2 regions of the Plantactinospora sp. CA-294935 genome follow, and region 2 is predicted to be linked to the other one. Evidence: predicted binding sites of a transcription regulator. Region 2 holds the regulator's gene; the other holds the start of a gene.
What was found. The regulator HspR, encoded in region 2, represses chaperone genes until heat shock. The targets are predictions, from matches to a motif close to TTGAGTNNNNNNNACTCAA.

Region 1: a site for HspR is predicted at 5,330-5,348, ahead of lon (endopeptidase La). Genes of this name have one in related genera too.

Annotation. Positions count from the first base shown of each region.
Region 1 covers NZ_JBNJMU010000001.1:2,312,902-2,322,847, reverse strand. The annotation lists gene ACQEVC_RS10480 (ABC transporter ATP-binding protein) at 1-1,168, opposite strand, end outside; gene ACQEVC_RS10475 (glycosyltransferase family 39 protein) at 1,324-2,871, shown strand; gene lon (endopeptidase La) at 2,967-5,309, opposite strand; gene ACQEVC_RS10465 (hypothetical protein) at 5,427-6,500, opposite strand; gene ACQEVC_RS10460 (response regulator transcription factor) at 6,550-7,581, opposite strand; gene ACQEVC_RS10455 (hypothetical protein) at 7,732-8,793, opposite strand; gene ACQEVC_RS10450 (LuxR C-terminal-related transcriptional regulator) at 8,790-9,821, opposite strand.
Region 2 covers NZ_JBNJMU010000001.1:2,164,202-2,174,147, forward strand. The annotation lists gene ACQEVC_RS09755 (GTPase) at 1-205, opposite strand, end outside; gene ACQEVC_RS09760 (ABC transporter) at 202-2,133, opposite strand; gene dnaK (molecular chaperone DnaK) at 2,437-4,317, shown strand; gene grpE (nucleotide exchange factor GrpE) at 4,468-5,442, shown strand; gene dnaJ (molecular chaperone DnaJ) at 5,583-6,770, shown strand; gene ACQEVC_RS09780 (heat shock protein transcriptional repressor HspR) at 6,855-7,247, shown strand; gene ACQEVC_RS09785 (DUF4360 domain-containing protein) at 7,752-8,297, shown strand; gene ACQEVC_RS09790 (DUF4360 domain-containing protein) at 8,548-9,192, shown strand; gene ACQEVC_RS09795 (DUF4360 domain-containing protein) at 9,380-9,946, shown strand, end outside.

The DNA.
Region 1 (9,946 bases), 150 kb from region 2:
TGTCCAGGGTCGCCACCTCCTCCAGCGAGGCCAGCGAGACCTTGTCCGCCGAGGGGTAGCCGAAGGTCACCGCGTCCAGTTCGACCGAGACCGGCCCGTCCGGCACCTGGCTCGCGTCGGGCTTCTCGGTGATCAGCGGCTTGAGGTCGAGGATCTCGAAGACCCGCTCGAAGCTGACCAGCGCGCTCATCACCTCGACCCGGGCACTGGCCAGGGCGGTCAGCGGGGCGTAGAGCCGGGTCAGCAGCAGGGCGAGCGCGACCACGGCACCCGGCTCCAGTTGGCCGCGCAGCGCGTAGAGGCCGCCGAGGCCGTACACCAGGGCGAGCGCCAGCGCCGAGACCAGGGTGAGTGCGGTGATGAAGACCGACTGGACCATCGCGGTGCGCACCCCGATGTCGCGGACCCGGCGGGCCCGGTCGGCAAACTCGGCCGACTCCTCCGCCGGCCGGCCGAAGAGCTTGACCAGGGTCGCACCGGGTGCGGAGAACCGCTCCGTCATCTGGGTGCTCATCGTCGCGTTGTGGTTGGCGGCCTCCCGCTCCAGCCGGGCCAGCCGACTGCCCATCCGGCGGGCCGGCAGCACGAAGACCGGCAGCAGCACGAGCGCGAGCAGGGTGATCCGCCAGGAGATGCCGATCATCACGACCAGGGTGAGCAGCAGCGTGACCAGGTTGCCGACCACCCCGGAGAGGGTGTCGGAGAACGCCCGCTGCGCGCCGATCACGTCGTTGTTGAGCCGGCTCACCAGGGCGCCGGTGCGGGTGCGGGTGAAGAACGCGACCGGCATCTTCTGCACGTGGTCGAAGACCGCCGTACGCAGGTCGAGGATCAGCCCCTCGCCGATGCTCGCCGAGAGAAAGCGGGTCAGCAGCGCCAGGCCGGCCTCGGCCAGCGCGACGACCCCGATCAGCACGGCGAGCCCGACCACCAGGTCGGTGCTCCCGCCGCCGACGATCCCGTCGACCACCCGGCCGGCCAGCACCGGCGTGGCCACCGCGAGCACCGCCATCACCACGCTGAGCAGCAGATAATGGGTCAGTCGCCGGCGGTGTGGCCGAGCGAAGCCGGCGATGCGGCGGAGCGTGGCCTTGGAGAACGGACGTTTGTCCTGCTGGGCATGCATCGCGTGGTACAGCGAGTTCCACGCCGTGACTTCCATATCCATCCCTGGCACCCCCCTTGAACACCGAGTCGCCCGGACCCTACCGGCGCCCACCGACAGTACGACCTCAAGCAATGTCGAGGTCAATGTCGGGCGGGGCGTCGGGCCGGCCGTCGGGGTAGAACAAACCCGCCGAACATGTGACAGACTCGCGACTCGTGCCGCTCCGCCTTCCCCGACCCGACCGCCACGGTCGGCTCGCCGCCGACCGCTACGGCTGGCTCGCCGCCGCGCTGGGCGCGGTCGGTCTGCTCTGGCGGATCTGGCTGACCACGGTCGGCACCCCGCCCACCAACAGCGACGAGGCCACCATGGGGCTGGCCGCGCTGCACATCGCGCAGGGGCGGGACCTGCCGGTCTTCTTCTACGGCCAGCACTACATGGGCACCGTCGAGGCGTACCTGGCGGCGCCGCTGGTCGCGCTGGCCGGGCCGTCGGTGACCGTGCTGCGGATACCGACGCTGCTGCTCTACGCGCTCTTCCTGGTGCTGATGTACCTGCTGGTCCGGCGCCTCTTCACCGCCGGCCTGGCGGTGCTGACCGTCGGGCTGCTGGCGCTGGGCTCCGACCGGATCGTGAAGAACCAGTTGATCGCCGGTGGCGGCTATCCGGAGACCGCCCCGATGGTGGCCGGCCTGCTGCTCCTCACCTACCTGCTGGTCATCCGCGCCCAGACCCGCTGGTACGCCTTCGCCGGCTGGGGCGCCCTGTTCGGACTGATCGTCTGGAACCACTGGCTGCCGGCGCCGTACCTGCTCGGCGCGCTGGTGGTGCTCGGCTCCGCCCGGGTGCTGACCCGGCGTACCGCCGGGCTGGTCGGGGCGGGGCTGCTGGTCGGGGTGCTGCCGCTGGTCGTCGGGAACGTGCAGGCCGGGTGGGGCGAGAACTCGCTCGCGGTCTTCCTCCGGCTGGGCGGGGCCGGCACCGACGCCGGGCTGTGGGACCGGATCGTCGGCGGCGCCTGGCTGGGCCTTCCGCTGGGCATGGGCCTGTGCGAACCAGGTTCCTGCGCCGGCTGGTCGCTCTGGTGGGGGCCGGTCGTCCTGGTGCTGCTGACCGTCGCGCTGGTCATGGCGGTACGCCGGCTCCGTACCCCCGGGGCCCCGGACCCCGCCGGCCGCGCCCGGGCGGCGATCTGGCTGGTACTGGCCGCCGCCGGCCTGCTCAGCGTGCTCAGCTACGTACGCAGCCCGGCCGCCGCCGACACACCGGTGGAAAGTGCCCGCTACCTGTCGGTGCTGTCGGTCTCGCTGCCGGTGGCGCTCTGGCCGCTCTACCGGCTGGCCAGGGCCAGCGGCCGTTGGGCGGTGCCGGCGGCGCTGCCGATCGCCGCGCTCACGGCCACCATGCTGGCCGCCACGGTGAGCCTGACCGGCGCTGTCGGCGAATACCGGACGGACCGCGAGACCAAGGCGGCCGTACTCGCGGCGCTGCGCGAGCGCCGGCTGACGTACGTGCACGGCGGGTACTGGACCTGCAACTGGATCACGTACCTGAGTGCGGAGCGGACCACCTGCGGCGTCGTCGACGACCGGCTCGACCGGGGACTCAACCGGTACCCCGGCTACTGGCGCCCGCAGGCGCAGGCCGTACTGGCTCCGGTCGGCTCACCGCTGGACGCCGAACTGGCCCGGCGGATGCCCGGCAGCATCCCGGAGACCGTGGCCGGCTACCACCTCTACCCGGCGCCACCGCCAGCAACCTGAAGCCCGGCGCCGCCGGCAGCCTGAAGCCTGGGGCGAGACGGCGACGGGCCGCCCGCGCATCGCGGGCGGCCCGTCATCGGTCGGGTCGGGTCAGGTCAGGCGGCGGCCAGCGCCGGGCCGTCGGCGGTGTCGAGCAGCCCCGGGTCGTCCGCCGGCCGCAGGGCCAGCGCCAGTACGTCCGCCACGTCGGCCAGGGTGTGCACGGTCAGTGCCTCCCGCACCTCGGTGGGCAGGTCGTCCAGGTCCGGCTCGTTCCTGGCCGGGATGATCACCTCGGTCAGCCCCGCCCGGTGCGCGGCGAGCAGCTTCTGCTTCACCCCACCGATCGGCAGTACCCGGCCGGAGAGGGTGACCTCGCCGGTCATGCCGAACTCCGGGCGTACCGGCCGGCCGCTGGCCAGCGAGGCCAGCGCGGTGACCATGGTGATGCCGGCGCTCGGCCCGTCCTTGGGCACCGCACCCGCCGGAACGTGCAGGTGGATCCGCCGCCCGGCCAGCGCGTTCGGGTCCAGCCCCAACGCCCGGCCGTTCGACCGGAGGTAGGAGAGCGCGATCTGCGCCGACTCCTTCATCACGTCGCCGAGCTGCCCGGTCAGGGTCAGCCCCGGCTCGCCCTCCATGCTGGTCGCCTCGATGAACAGCACGTCACCGCCGGCACCGGTCACCGCCAGCCCGGTCGCCACTCCGGGCACCGCCGTCCGCTCCGCCGACTCCGGCGTGAACTTCGGCCGGCCCAGGTAGCTGGCCAGGTTGTCGGAGTCGATGCGTACCGGACCCTCGGTCGAGGCCAGCGCGACCGCGACCTTGCGCAGGATCTTCGCCAGCGCGCGTTCGAGCTGGCGTACTCCCGCCTCGCGGGTGTGCTCGGCGGCGATCCGGCCCAGCGCCTCGTCGGAGACGCTCACCTCGTCAGCGGTCAGTCCGGCCCGCTCGATCTGCCGGGGCAGCAGGTGGTCCCGGGCGATCGCGACCTTCTCCTCCTCGGTGTAGCCGTCCAGTGTCACCAGCTCCATCCGGTCCAGCAGTGGGCCGGGGATCGCCTCCACCACGTTGGCGGTGGCCAGGAAGAGCACGTCCGACAGGTCGAGGTCGACCTCCAGGTAGTGGTCCCGGAAGGTGTGGTTCTGCGCCGGGTCCAGCACCTCCAGCAGGGCGGCGGCCGGGTCACCGGCGTACCCCGCCGAGATCTTGTCGACCTCGTCGAGCAGCACGACCGGGTTCATCGAGCCCGCCTCGCGCAGCGCCCGGACGATCCGGCCGGGCAGCGCGCCGACGTACGTCCGGCGGTGGCCACGGATCTCGGCCTCGTCCCGGATGCCGCCGAGGGAGACCCGGACGAACTTCCGGCCCAGCGCCCGGGCGACCGACTCGCCGAGGCTGGTCTTGCCGACTCCGGGCGGGCCGCCCAGGGCCAGCACCGCGCCCGAGCCACGGCCGCCGACGACCTGGAGGTTGCGGGCCGCGCGCCGGTTGCGCACCGCCAGGTACTCCAGGATCCGGTCCTTCACGTCGGCCAGGCCGGCGTGGTCGGCGTCCAGCACCTGCCGGGCCTGCACCAGGTCGGTGTTGTCCTCGGTACGCGTGCTCCACGGCATCTCCAGCACCGTGTCCAGCCAGGTACGGATCCAGCCCGCCTCCGGAGAGGCGTCGCTGGCCCGCTCCAGCTTGCCGACCTCGCGCAGTGCCGCCTCGCGTACCTTGTCGGGCAGGTCGGCGGACTCGACCCGGGAGCGGTAGTCGGCGGAGCCGTCCGGCTCGTCCTCGCCCAGTTCCTTACGGATCGCGGCGAGCTGCTGGCGGAGCAGGAACTCCCGCTGGGACTTCTCCAGCCCCTCCCGCACGTCGGTGTTGATCCGCTCGGTTACCTCCTGCTCGGCCAGGTACGCCTTCACCCAGCCGACCAGCAGTTCGAGCCGGGCGGTCACGTCCGGCGCGGCCAACAGTTCGATCTTCTGTTCCAGGGTGAGCCACGGCGCGTAGCCGGCCGAGTCGGCCAGCTCGGTCAGGTCGGTCATCCGCTCGACCGCGTCGATGACCTGCCAGGCGCCGCGCTGTTGCAGCAGTGCCGTCACCAGTGCCCGGTACTCCCGGGCGAGTTCCTTGGCCCGACCGGCCGGTGCCGGCTCGGTGACCTCGACGGTCTCGACCCAGAGGGCCGCGCCGGGGCCGGGCACGCCGGAGCCGATCCGGGCCCGGGACAGCCCGCGTACCACGGCGGCGGGTTCGCCGCTGGGCAGCCGGCCGACCTTTTCGATCGTGGCGATGACGCCGATGGAGCCGTACTCCCCGTCGACCCGGGGCACGGCCAGAAGCTTCTTGTCGCCCGTGGCCCGGGCGGCGTCCACCGCTGCCTGGGTGGTCGCGTCCAGGGTCACCGGGATGACCATGCCGGGCAGCAGGACAGCGTCGGTCAGAGGAAGAACCGGAAGAGTTGCCATCACACACCTGCCATCGTTAGTTGAGCTTGTACGACTCAAGTAACAAACGGTGCTCCATGTTCCGGCTTGTGATCCAGGCCACTACGACGACCCGAAGTACCCGACCGGACCGGACGCTCAGCCCAGCGGGGGACGGCCGGCGCAGGGCGGGATGAACCAGCCGCGCCGGGCTGCCCGGAGCAGCGCGGCGTGCCGGTCCGGGGCGTCGAGCCCGACCACGACCCGCGCGACGGTCTCGGTGACGGCGCCGACCGGCAGGTCCAGGCCGACGGCGATGCGCCGGTCGGACCAACCCTCCAGCAGCAGACCGACCACCACCAGCTCGCGGCGGGTCAGCACCGACCGGCCGCCGGGCAACGGGGACAGCACCAGCACCCCGACCGCGGACGGCGGGGCGGTCGGACAGCCCAGCACGGTGACCTGGAGCAGACCCGAACGGTCGTCGTGCCCCTCCCCCGCCGGAGACCCCGAACGGCACGTGAGGCGCACGACGCAGACCGGCCAGAGGAACGAGGCGGAGCCGCCACAGTGGTTGGCCTGGTGCAGGGCCACGCCGGGCAGCGCCGAATCCGGGGCGAGCAACCGGTGCCCGGGCAGGCCGGGCAGTGGGCGTACCGCGCCGGTGCGGGTCAGCACCGCTCCCGCCTGGGCGTTCCGGACGACCTGGGCCAGCACCGCCAGCGTCCGTACCGGGTCCACCGCGGCGGCGACCTGGGGAGCCAACGCCGCGACCAGGTCCCGCTCGGCGTCGGTCGGACGGTCGGGGTCGTCCGTGCACATGACGAGCATCCCGATGTGCCGGCGCTCCGGGGTGAACAGCCCGACCGCGATCCCCTCCCGGAATCCCGCCGGTAGGTAGTAGTCGCCCCAGACCGGCAACTCGGCCAGCGGGACCGGCGAGTCCCGGCCCCGCTGCGGCGCGGGCGAGCTGGCCAGCCCGACCAGTTCAACCTGCTCCAGCAGCGCGGGAGTGCCGAAGTAGTCCCGAATCCGGGTGTCGTAACCGAAGCTCGCCAGTTCGGTGTACCGGCGGTGCCGGTCGTCGAGCAGGGCGAGCCAGGCGGCCTGGGCCGGCACCACCCGGCTGATCCGGGCGAGCAACTCGGCCGCCTGACCGTCGCGACCCGGGGTCCCGGCGATCTCGGCCAGATCGTGGATGACGTTCGACGGGGGCGGTGGCGGAGCGGTCATCAGGGAACCTTCGTCGGCGGGCGGGCCGGTACCACGGCGCGGGACGGGGTCAGCGTCGGGTCCGGGCGAGGGGCTTGGGGACGTACAGGCCCAGGCGCAGCGCGCGGACGGCGGCCAGGGTACGGGTCGGAGCATCCATCTTGTCCAGGATGTGTTCTATGTGTGCGGCGACGGTCCGTTGGGTGATCACCAACTCGCTCGCCATCCGCTGGTTGGACCAGCCGTCGACAAGCAGGCCGAGGATCTCCAACTCCCGCCTGGTCAGGCCGCGCAGGTCCCCGGCGGGAGAGGTGAGCACCACCGCCAGCAGGTGTGCCGGTGCCGACGTCGGGCAGGGCAGCACGGTCACCTGGACGTGGCCGCCGGGATCGTCCGCCGCCGGGTACGGGCACAGGAAGGAGTTGTGCACGTGCCCCTCGCGCAGCCCCGCCGCCGCCACCTCCAACACCGGCGACCCGACCCGGAGCAGCGGGTGGTCCGGCAACCCGGGCAGCGGCAGCACATTGCCGGCCCGGGTCAGCACCACGCCGCACTCCGCGTCGGCGACGATCCTGGAGAGCGTCACGATCGACCGCATCGGGTCGACGGCCTCGGCCATCATCGGGGTGAGCAGCCCGAGGAAGTCCCGGACCTCGTCGGTCGGCTGCGCCGGGTCGTCGGTGTGCAGCGTGATCAACCCGAGGTGGCGCCCGTCCCGACTGAACAGGGTGAGGCCGACCCCCTCCCGGTAGCCCGCCGGCTCCAGGAATTCCGCCCAGGACTGCAACTCGCCCGGCGGCACGGGCGCGTCGCGTACGCACATCGGCGGGCGGTCCCGGTCCATGCCGAGCAACTCCATCTCCCGGTAGTGGTCCGAACCGCGCATGAAGGCGAGAGCCGCCTCCGTGTAGCCGGACTCGCCCATCCCCTCGAACTCCCGAAGCTCGGGGTTGAGCACGTGCACCATAGAGCCGCCGCTCGGCACCAGCCGGTGCAGCACCTTCAACAGTTCCGGCACCCGGTCCCGCACATCTCCCGGTAGCGCCGCGATCCGCTCCATGTCGGCCGCGACCTCGGCAGCACCGGGTGGCAGGTCAACCATCCCCCGTACCGGTACCCCGAGCCGTCGCCCGCATGATGATCCACTCCTCGCCGTATCGGCAGTCCTGTCAATCCACCGTCCGCGCCGACGCGGTTACCTAAGAGAACGGCGAGCGCCGCCCCCGGAAACGGCACCGGACACGAACGGTGCTCAACCCGGTGGCGCCGTCCCCGGCAGGTGTGGGATGAACCAACCCCGGCGGGCCGCCCGGAGCAGGGCGACGTGCCGGTCCGGGGCCTGGAGAACGGCGAGGCTCCGCTCCACCGTCTCGGCGACCGCCGCGAGCGGGAGGTCGAGGCCGACCGCGATGCGCTCGTCCGTCCAGCCCGCCAAAAGCAGCCCCAGGACCACGAGTTCGCGACGGTCCAGCGGGCACCTCCCTCTCGGCAGCGGAGCGAGCATCACCACCCCGACCAGCGGCACCGGCGCGGTCGTGCAGCCCAGCACCGTGACCCGGAACAATCCGTCCCGCGCGAGCCCGGAGCCACCAGCTCGGGACGACGGCCGCCGGGGCGGCCGGGCGGGCCAGAGGAACGAGATCGAGCCGCCACCATCGGGCTCGTGCTCGCCGACCACCCTGAGCAGGGTCGAACCCACCGCCAGCAGCGGATGCCCGGGCAGGCCGCAGAGCGGCAGCGTGTCGCCCGCGTGGGTCAGCACCACCCCGGCGACGGCCTGGTGGACGACCCTGGCCAGTACCGACAGCGACCGCAACGGGTCGAGGGTGGTGGCGATCCGCGGTGCCAGTACGCCGACCAGGTCCCGCTCCACGTCGGTGGGATGGTCCGCGTCCTCGGTACTGAGCACGAGCATGCCGACGTGCCGGCGGTCCCGGGTGAAGAGGCCGACCGCCAGCCCCTCCCGGAACCCGGCCGGAAGGTAGTAGTCGCTCCAGACCGGATACTCGGTCGCCGGCACCGGAAGGTCCCGGCCGCGCTGCGGGACGGGCGACTCGGTCAACCCCGCCTGCTCGGCCTGCCGCACCACCTCCCGGGTGCCGAAGTAGTTCCGGATCCGGTCGTCGTACCCGGTGCTGACGACCTCGGAGAACAACTGGTCCCGCTCGTCGAAGAGGGAGATCCAGGCCGCGTCGTACGGGACCACCCGGCGCAGCAGGCCGAGCCACTGCCCCGGACGGTCGGCGCCGACCGGACTCGCGGCGACGACCGCCGCCTGGTGGAGGAGGTCGGCCCCTGAGGGGGAACGCGTCATCTTCTGCTCCGAGTCAGTGACCGTGGCAGGTACAGGCCCTGCCGGAACGCGCGTACGGCTGCCAGGGTCCGGGAGGGGGCCGCCAGCTTGGCCAGGATGTGTTCGACGTGTGCGGCGACCGTGCGCGGGGCGATCACCAGGGTGTTCGCTATCCGCCGGTTGGACCAGCCGTCGATGAGCAGACCGAGGATCTCCAGCTCCCGCCGGGTCAACCCGCGCAGCTCACCGGGGGGCGAGAGCAGCACCACGGCACGCAGGTACGCCGGCACGTGCGACGGGCACGCCAGCACGGTGATCCGGGCGAACCCGCGATCCCCCGTCTCCGGGTCGCCGTGGCAGAGGAACGCGGCGTGCGGCTCCTCCTCGGCCAGACTCTCCGCCGCGGCGGTGAGCACCGCCGAGCCGGGCCGGAGCTGCGGGTGGTCCGGCAGTCCCGGCAGCGGAAGCACGTCACCGCCACGGGTCAGCACCACCCCCGCGACCGCGGCGGTGACGACCGTCGACAGCGCGGCGACGGACCGCACCGGGTCGACCGCCTCGGCGATCAACGGTGCCAGCAGGCCGAGGAAGTCGCGGGCCTCGTCGGTCGGATGGTCGGTGGCCTCCGTGTGCAGTCCCAGCGCACCCACCTGCCGACCGTCCTGGCTGAACAACGCGACGCCGATGCCGTCCTGGAAGCCGGCCGGCGCGAAGTACTCGGTCCAAGAGCAGATTTCGGGCGCCGTCACCAGGGCGTCCCGAACCAGGACCGGGCCGCGGTCAGGGCCGGATCCGAGCTGTTCCACGTCCTGGTAGTGCTGGGGACTGTGCAGGTGCTCCATGATCGCTTCGTCGTAGCCGACGGCGCACACCGTTTCGAGCCCGTAGCGCTCCGGATCCAGCACCTGGAGCGCTCCCGCCTCGTACGGGACCAGCCGACGCAGCACCGTGAAGAGTTCAGCCACCTGTTCGTCGACGCCGGCCGACGACGACGCCACCCGCTCGACCTGAGCGGCGATCTCGGCGGCGTACGGTGGCAGTTGGCCCACCGGTCAGCGCCCCGACCCTTGGCACATGCGGTCGGACGCTCCTTCTCATATCGGCAGTCCTGTCAATCGACAGCACCGGCACGGGTGCGATTACCTTGGTAAACGCCGGTCGACACCACAGGACA
Region 2 (9,946 bases):
CCACGGTGTGGTTGCGCGAGAGTGCCAGCCGGGTGCCGGCCCGCTCGATCAGGGTGTGCGCCGCGACCAGCCGCTCGTCGGGCAGGTGGCCGTCGACGGCGCCGAGGAACCGGTTGACCGCGTGCAGGCGCTCGACCAGCCGATCCGGGTCGGCCCGCTGGTCGGGGCGGAACGCGTCCCGAACCCTGCCCAGGATGTCGGTCATCGGGCCTCCGCTCCGGCGGTCTCGGCGGCGCCGGCCCGCGCGGCGTCGACCAGCCGGGCCGCCTCGCGGAGCTGGTCGCCGTGGCCGGCGTCGACGCCGGCCGTCGCGGTGCGGGCCAGGTAGCGGGCCGCCTCCTCGTCGAACAGCCGGTCGACCATACCGAGCAGCTCGGCCCGGGCCCGGGTGGCCAGGCTGCGGGTCGCCTGGTCGCCGAAGATCGCTTCCAGTACCTTCTGCGCGGCGACCGTGGTGCCGCCGGCCGCCGCCACCTCCAGACCGGTCGGGATGAACGCGGTGGAGGCGAAGACGGCGATCATCACCGTCAGTCCGGTGGCGTTCACCGCGTACGCCGCGCTGCGGGCCACGAAACGCTTGTCGCCGCCCTGGGCGCGGACCAGCTCCAACACGCCGCGCTGCCAGTCCCGGACCAGCCGCTCGGCCCGCTCCGGCAGGTCCTCGCCCGGTCGGGACAGCTCGCTGGTGAGCAGCGCGGCGCCGGCCGGATGGGTCTGCCAGGCCGCGGCGGTCTGCTCGGCGGCCGTGGCGGCGGACTCCCGCAGCAGCGTGACGAGCTGCGACTCGATCGCGCTCCGGAGCTGGGCGTTGGGGGCGGGGCGACCGGTCACCGCGGCGACGAGCCGGTCACGGAGCTGGCCGACCCGGGCCTCCAGGGTGCGGAAGAGTTCACCGGTGCCGACGAACTCCTGCCAGCGGGCCAGCACCTCGCCGCGGAGCAGCCGGCCGTCCCGGAGGGCCTCCTCGACCGAGCGGCGGGCGCCCCGGTAGCCGCTCCGGACCCGTTCGTCCAGCGCCTGCGCGGCGTTCGCCTGCTGGTCGGCGGCGGTGGCGAGGCTGTCGACGGCCGGGCCGAGCGCGGCGACGGCGCCGTCCAGGGTCTGCCGGATCACCGCCGCCCGGGCCTCCGAGTCGGCCGCGAGCCGACCGAACCAGGAGCGCAGCGGCTCGGTCAGCCGCCCCGGCAGCAGCCCCTGCCCGTCGACCACCGTCTCCGGGAGTACGAACAGCGGCGCGGCGCCGAGCTGGTGTTCGGCCAGCATCTCGGCCAGGTGTGCGGTCACCTCGTCGGCGGCGGCCGGCGGCACCCGGTCGAGGACCAGCGCGATCGCCGTACCGCGGAGCCGGGCGGTGTGCAGGAGTTCCCAGGGCACCGCGTCGGCGTACCGGGCGGCGGTGGTGACGAAGAGCCACAGGTCGGCGGCGGCGAGCAGTTGGGCGGCGAGCGCCCGGTTGGTGTCCACCACCGAGTCGATGTCCGGGGCGTCCAGGAAGGCCAGCCCGGCGGGCAGGGCGGGCGCGGTGACCAGGTGCAGGGTCTCCGGCTGGTCGCCGGGGGTGGTGGTCCGGGTCAGCCCGGGCAGCAGTTCGCCCTGCCGGAACCAGGCCGCGTCGAGCGGGCTGCAGACCAGCACCGGCGAGCGGGTGGTCGGCCGGAGCACGCCGACACTGCTGACCCGGGCCTGGACCAGGCTGTTGACCAGGGTTGACTTGCCGGCGCCGGTCGAACCGCCGACGACCACCAGCAGCGGCGCGTCGAGCCGGGCGAGTCGGGGTAGCAGGTAGTCGGCGAGCTGCGCCCGCAGCGCCGAGCCGAGCCGGCGGGCCTCGTCCGCTCCCGGCAGGGCCAGTGGATAGGCGGTGACGTCGATCGCGGTCCGCAGCCGGGTGAGCGCCCAGCGCAGGTCAGCGGCGGCGTCGCCGCCCGGGGGCCGACCCTCCGCGGCGGCGGGGACGGTCTCGGGCGGCGTGGGGACGGTCGGGGGCACCCGGTCCACCGGGCCGGCCGGGTCGCCGGCCGGTGGGTCCCGGAGGGTGGTATCGGCCTGCTCGCGATCCGCGTCGGCGATGGGGTTTTCCGGGCCGACCAGGGGCGTGCCGAGGCCGGTGGCCGGTTCGCCGTGGGTCGTCACGGGGTAAAGACTGCCCGATCCCTGCAACACAGACAACAGGCACCGTTGCTCGCGGATCAACGCACTGCCCGCCGCCGGTTTCCTGGCCGGCTCTCCGGATCCCCACGACCACTGTCGATGCCCTGCCGTGTCGAGGCATTCGCGGTGGTGGAAGCCCTGGCACGGGTTGCGTCGATGTGACTCAAGTCCGACTTTGCGCGTACGGCGGATCGTGGCACTATTGAGCCCGGTCCACTCAACTTGCGGTGGGTGCGCTGCGGGCGGTGCCCGTCACCTGCCTTGTAACGAAGCGAGGAAGCGAAGATGGCACGTGCGGTCGGAATCGACCTCGGCACGACGAATTCCTGCGTCAGCGTTCTCGAAGGCGGTGAGCCCACCGTCATCGCGAACGCCGAGGGCTCGCGGACGACTCCTTCGATCGTCGCGTTCGCCCGCAACGGCGAGGTGCTCGTCGGTGAGGTCGCCAAGCGTCAGGCGGTGACCAACCCGGACCGGACCATCCGGTCGGTCAAGCGGGAGATGGGCACCAACTGGTCCGTCGACATCGACGGTAAGAAGTACACCTCACAGGAGATCTCCGCCCGGACGCTGATGAAGCTCAAGCGGGACGCCGAGGCGTACCTGGGTGAGCGGATCACCGACGCCGTGATCACCGTTCCGGCGTACTTCAGCGACGCCCAGCGGACCGCCACCAAGGAGGCCGGGGAGATCGCCGGCTTCAACGTGCTGCGGATCGTGAACGAGCCGACCGCGGCGGCGCTGGCGTACGGGCTGGACAAGGGCTCCAAGGAGCAGACCGTCCTGGTCTTCGACCTCGGCGGCGGCACCTTCGACGTGTCGCTGCTGGAGCTGGCCGAGGGGGTCATCGAGGTCAAGTCGACCAGCGGTGACAACCACCTCGGTGGCGACGACTGGGACGAGCGGATCATCGACCACCTGGTGAAGACCTTCCGGGGCCAGCACGGGGTCGACCTGTCCCAGGACAAGATGGCGATGCAGCGGCTGCGCGAGGCGGCCGAGAAGGCCAAGATCGAGCTTTCCGCCGCCACCACCACCAGCATCAACCTGCCGTACATCACCGCCGGCCCGGCGGGTGGCGACGGTGCCCCGTCGGCGCCGCTGCACCTCGACGTGACGCTGACCCGGGCGGAGTTCCAGCGGATGACGCAGGACCTGCTCGACCGCTGCAAGGGCCCGTTCGACCAGGCCATCAAGGACGCCGGGGTCAAGGTCTCCGACGTCGACCACGTGATCCTGGTCGGCGGCTCGACCCGGATGCCGGCCGTCTCCGAGCTGGTCAAGCAGCTCACCGGCCGGGAGCCCAACAAGGGCGTCAACCCGGACGAGGTCGTCGCGGTCGGTGCCGCGCTCCAGGCCGGTGTGCTCAAGGGCGAGGTGAAGGACGTCCTGCTGCTCGACGTGACCCCGCTGTCGCTGGGCATCGAGACCAAGGGCGGCATCTTCACCAAGCTGATCGAGCGCAACACGACCATCCCGACCAAGCGCTCCGAGGTCTTCACCACGGCCGACGACAACCAGCCGTCGGTGCTGATCCAGGTCTTCCAGGGCGAGCGGGACATCGCGGCGTACAACAAGAAGCTCGGCACCTTCGAGCTGACCGGCCTGCCGCCGGCGCCGCGCGGTGTGCCGCAGATCGAGGTCACCTTCGACATCGACGCGAACGGCATCGTGCACGTCAACGCGAAGGACCTCGGCACCGGCAAGGAGCAGTCGATGACGATCACCGGCGGCTCGGCGCTGCCGAAGGACGACATCGAGCGGATGATGCGGGACGCCCAGGACCACGCCGACGAGGACAAGCGGCGCCGGGACGAGGCGGAGACCCGCAACCAGGCCGAGCAGCTCCAGTGGCAGACCGAGAAGTTCCTCGCCGAGAGCGGGGACAAGCTGCCGGCCGAGCCGCGCGACAAGATCAACGAGGCGCTCGGTGACCTGCGCTCCGCGCTCGGCGGGACCGACCTGGAGAACGTCAAGTCGGCCCACGAGAAGCTGCTCAAGGTCTCCCAGGAGGCCGGCTCGCTGCTCTACGCGCAGCAGCAGGCCGAGCAGCCGGGGCAGCCGGGTGCCGCCGACGCGGGCCCGGAGGCCGGGCCGACCGGTGCCAAGGGCGGCGCCGACGACGTGGTGGACGCGGAGATCGTCGACGAGGACGACAAGAAGTGAACCTTTTTCGACCTGAATCGCGCGGCGCTCACGCACCGCATCCGACCCTGCGGTCCGTCGGACCGCGAGGGAAGGTTGAAAAAGGTTCAGTGACGACGCGTTCTCCGCGTACCCGGGCTGGCCGTAAGCACAACGGATCGAGGTAGCTGAATGACGGACAAGCCACGAGCCGCCGAGCCGGAGTCCACCGGATCGGCGCCGGGTGGCTCCGCGCCCGCCGGCCCTGCCTCGGGCACGGACGGCGAGGGCGTCGTCATCCGGAACAACCGGAAGATCAACCCGACCGGCGACCAGCCGGGCTCGGGCGGTACGACCGACGGGACCACCCTGGCGGCGAAGGATCCGAACCCGGATCCGGAGCCGCCGGGTGACACCGAGCCGGTGGTGGCCGCCGGAGAGGTGGACGACACCGCGTCGACAGGTGCCGCGGCCTCGGTCGACGACGCGAAGTCGGCCGAGGGCGGGCCGGAGGTGACGGACGACGCGACCACCGGTCCGGGCGACGCGACCGTCGACGACTCCGGTGCGGCGACCACCGACCCGGCCACCCCGGTGGTCGACGACACCGAACTCGCCGAGGTGCTGGCGGCGGAGCGACCGTCCGGCACGGACGGACCGGTGGTGGACGCCCCGGCCACGCCGGTCATCGAGACCACCGCCGACGTCGACGGGCGGGGCCCGCTCGGCGCCGAACTCGCCGCGCTGCGGGCCGAGCTGGACGAGCGGACCAGGGACCTCCAGCGGGTGACCGCGGAGTTCGCCAACTACCGCAAGCGGATGGACCGGGAGCGGGCCAGGGACGCGGACCGGGCCACCCGGGTCGTACTGGCCGCGCTGCTGCCCGTACTCGACGACCTGGATCGGGCCCGCGAGCACGGCGACCTGGTCGGGCCGTTCGGCACGGTGGCGGAGCAGTTGAACACCGCCCTGGCCAAGTTCGGGCTGACCCCGTTCGGCGAGAAGGGCGACCCGTTCGACCCGAACCAGCACGAGGCGGTCGCGCACCAGACCTCGGCCGAGGTCACCGAGCCGACCTGTGTCGAGGTGTTGCGCCGCGGCTACCAGGTCAACGATTCGCTGCTGCGGCCCGCGCTGGTCGCGGTGGCCGATCCGGAGCCGGAGTGAACGCTCCGGCGGTGGAGGAAACCGGGTCGAAGCGAGGTTGAGCCGGTGCGTCGCGGTCGAGGTGCCACCCGTACGCCGTCCGTCGGACGGGGTGCGGGCGGCACCTCGACCGCGCCACAGGGGAAGGAGGTGGACGACCGATGAGTTCCAAAGACTGGCTGGAGAAGGACTTCTACGCCGTACTGGGGGTGGCCAGGTCCGCCTCTCCTGACGAGATCAAGAAGGCCTACCGCAAGCTGGCCAGGGAATCGCACCCGGACCACAACCCGGGTGACGCCCAGGCCGAGGAGCGGTTCAAGGCCGTCTCCGAGGCGTACGACGTGCTCGCCGACGCGCGCAAGCGCAAGGAGTACGACGAGATGCGCTCGCTCTTCGGGTCGGGCGCGTTCCGCCGCAACGCCCGGTCGGGCGGGCCCGGCGGATATCCGTTCGACGTCTCGGACCTCTTCGGCGGGGTTGGCCAGCCGGGCGGTGCGGCCGGCGGGGACCGTCGGTTCGGTGGGGCGGGCTTCTCCGACCTGTTCAGCTCGATCTTCTCCGGCGGGGGGCCCACCCGGACCCGTGGCCCGGCCCGTGGTCGCGACGTGGAGGCCGAGGTGATGCTCGACTTCGACGACGCCGTACGCGGGGTGACGGTGCCGTTGACGCTGCGCGCTCCCGGTGTCTGCGACACCTGCCACGGTGACGGAGCCAAGCCGGGCACGCTGCCCCGGACCTGCCCGCAGTGCCGGGGCGCCGGAGTCGTCACCCGCGACCAGGGCTCGTTCAGCTTCTCCGAGCCGTGCCGGGAGTGCCAGGGCGTCGGCACGATCGTGGACGAGAAGTGCCCGGAGTGCCGGGGCACCGGCGGGGTGACCAAGTCCCGCACGCTCAACGTGCGGTTTCCGGCCGGGGTCGCGGACGGCCAGCGGATCCGGCTCGCCGGCCGGGGTGAGCCCGGTGACCGGGGCGGCCCGCCCGGCGACCTGTACGTCCTGGTCAAGGTCCGCGAGGACGACCTCTTCGGGCGCAGCGGCGACGACCTGACCCTGACCGTGCCGATCACCATCGCGGAGGCGGTACTCGGAACGGACCTGCGGGTGCCCACGCTGGACTCGGCGGTGACCCTGCGGGTGCCGCCGGGCACCCCGAGCGGCCGTACGCTGCGGGCCCGGGGCAGGGGTGTGCTGAGGCGGGACGGCCAGGCCGGTGATCTGCTGGTGACCGTGGAGATCGTGGTCCCCGAGCAGCTCTCCCCGGAGGCCAGGAAGGCGCTGGAGGAGTTCGCCGCGCAGACTCCGGCGGCGGCACGGGAACATCTCGACGCCCGGGTGCGTCGTTTCAACTGAGCTGTTGGCAACGCGGAGGTGATCAAGGTGGCCGAGGAGTACGTCGTCGTCTCGATCGAGCAGGCGTCCGACGCCAAGGTTCTGATGATCTCGGTCGCGGCCCGGATGGCCGGCATGCACCCGCAGACCCTGCGCCAGTACGACCGGATGGGGCTGGTGCAGCCCGGTCGCGCCCCGGGCGGCGGTCGCCGGTACAGCGCCCGGGACGTCGCGCTCCTCCGCGAGGTGCAACGGCTCAGTCAGGACGACGGTGTCAACCTGGCCGGCATCAAGCGGATCATCGTGCTGGAGCAGATGGTCGACGAACTCCAGCAGCGGATCGCCGGCCTACAGGCCGAGCTGGAGGCCGCCTATCGCCGGGTGGCCGAGCTGGAGGCGCTCGGCGGGCTGCCCCGCCGGGACCTGGTGCCGACCAGCCGGCCCTCGACCGCGCTGGTGGTCTGGCGCCCCCGCCGCACCACGGACCCGTCGGCCTGACCTCTCCGGCTGCTCCGAAACCACTACGCCGGGTGTTTCGGGAACATTACGCCCGATTCTCGGAATCCGTTAGCCAGAAGGCTCGGAAACCATTACCCCGGGGAGCCCGGGAGGCTTCACCGTACATAGCGGTGGCGTCGGAGTCCGTTGTACCGCCGGTCTCCGGCATCTTTCTCCGTACGCCCCCGGCGAAGGTCATGAAGCGTCTTGTCCATCCGGCCTGGTCCGGGTAAGGGGTGGCGGGCCGCCGAGTCGTGTCTTGATGCCGCGCTATGACGCGGCTCTGCGGATGCTTGTGACCCGAGCGAAGGAATTGATCAACAGTTTCCGGAATGTGCACGGTTACAAGATTGTTTAATTGACGGCTATCAATGTTCTGACTATGGTGGGCTGCGGGCGCGACCGCATCGCGACGACCGGAAGGGAACTACCATGTCCAACGTGATGGCTGTCGGCGGCGTACTCGCGGCATTGTTTGCCTCGACGGTAGCTACCGAGCCTTTGGTGACTCCTGCCGAGAGGGTCACCATCAGCGTGGAGACCGTCAATGGATCGGGCTGCCCGGCGGGGACGGCCGAGGTGAGCACCGCAGCCGACAACACGGCCTTCACGGTGAGCTACAGCGACTACTTCGTGCTGGCCGGTGCCGGGGCGAAGCCGACCGAGTTCAGGAAGAACTGCCAGCTCAATCTGCGGGTCAACATCCCACAGGGGCTCACCTTCGCGGTGGCCCAGGTGGACCTGCAGGGCTTCGCGTACCTCCAGCGGGGAGCCAGCGGTTCGCAGCACTCGCACTACTACTGGATGGGCAGTTCGTCGACCGCGCAGACCAGCCACGAGTTCACCGGGCCGTACAGCGGTGGCTGGCGTACCTCCGACCGGGCCGCTGCCCTGGTCTACGCACCCTGCGGTGAGGCGCGCAACCTCAACGTCAACACCGAACTGCGGGTCGACGGCGGCGGCGCGGACAACGGCACGAGCTTCATGACGATGGACTCGAGCCGGGGCAGTGTGCGCAGTGTCTACCACCTTAGCTGGAAAGAGTGCTGACCACGCCGTCGTAAACGCGTCCCCCGACGGCGGTCTGTCGGGTTAGCGCGAATCAGGGCCCCCGGGCCGGCCGATGGAATTGTGAATGTCCATCGAGCCTGGCCCGGGGGCCCTGTGTATTCGGTTGCGGGTCGCAGTACCACCCTTTCGGCTATTACGCATTCAACTTTAAGACATTGACGGGGTTCAATAAATAGAGTTAAGGTGTGCCTGCGCGCGCGACATTATCGCCACGATCGGGAGGGAACCCATGATCAGTGTGCTGGCCATTGGCAGTCTCGTTGCCTCGATGCTCGGCGGGATTGTCATCCCGACGGATCCGCCCGTGGAGCCTCCGGACGAGCAGATTGTCATCGAGGTTATTACCATCAATGGTTCGGGTTGCCCGGCCGGGACCGCGGCCGTCGCGGTCGCCCCCGACAACACCGCCTTCACGGTGACCTACAGCGACTATCTCGCCCAGGTCGGCGTGGGGGCGCGGCCGACCGACGCCCGGAAGAACTGCCAGTTGGCCTTGCAGGTGCACGTCCCGGAGGGCTTCACCTACGCCATTCTCCAGGCCGACTACCGCGGCTACGCCTACCTGGCGAACGGTGCGACCGCGGTGTCAAGGGCGAACTACTACTTCCAGGGCTCCTCGCCGACGACGTACAAGAACCACAACTTCAGCGGCCCGCTGGACGACAGTTGGCAGACGACCGACACCTCCGAGCTCACTTCGGTGAGCTACGCGCCCTGCGGCGAGATGCGCTTCCTCAACATCAACACCGAGCTGCGGGTGAACGTCGGGACGTCCAACCCGGCGACCACCACCAGCTTCATGGCGATGGACTCGACCGATGGTGGCATCAACACCATCTACCACTTCGCATGGAAGAAGTGCGAAGAGTCCTGACGTGAAGCCTCCGGGTTGGGATGCGGGAATCTGCTCCGGCATCCCGGCCCTGGGGACGGGGCCCGCCCGGTCGGCGTTGTCCGGGCCGTGCGGGCACCGGCGAAGAGGGCCATCCGATCGATGGATGACGTTTGATACATCGCGCGGGCAACGGCTCGCGCGACGGTGACCGAAGGGAGCCCCGGAAATGTTGCACACATTAGTCATCGGCAGCCTGGCGGCGTCGTTAATGGGTCTGCCGGTACTCGCCGATCCCGTACCGACCACGAATCCGCCGGCAGAGCGCATCACGATCGAGATCGTGACGGTCAACGGGTCGGGTTGCCGGCTCGGCACGGCGGCGGTCGCCACGGCGCCGGACAACACCGCCTTCACGGTGACCTACAGCGACTATCTCGCCCAGGCCGGCGCGGGTACCGCGCCGACCGACTTTCGGAAGAACTGCCAACTGGTCCTCAAGGTGAACGTCCCGGGTGGCTTCACGTACGCGATCGGGCAGGCCGACTACCGCGGCTTCGCCCATCTCGAACGCGGTGCCAGCGGCATGCAGCGGGCGAGCTACTACATCCAGGGGACGTCGCCGACGGCGGCCGAGTCGCACTCCTTCGCCGGCCCGGTCAGTGACAGCTGGCAGACGACCGACGTCACGGACGTGGCCTCGCTGGTCTACGCCCCCTGTGGCGAGGTACGGCTGTTCAACATCAACACGGAGCTGCGGGTGAGTCGGGGTACGTCGGACCCGAAGACGACCAGC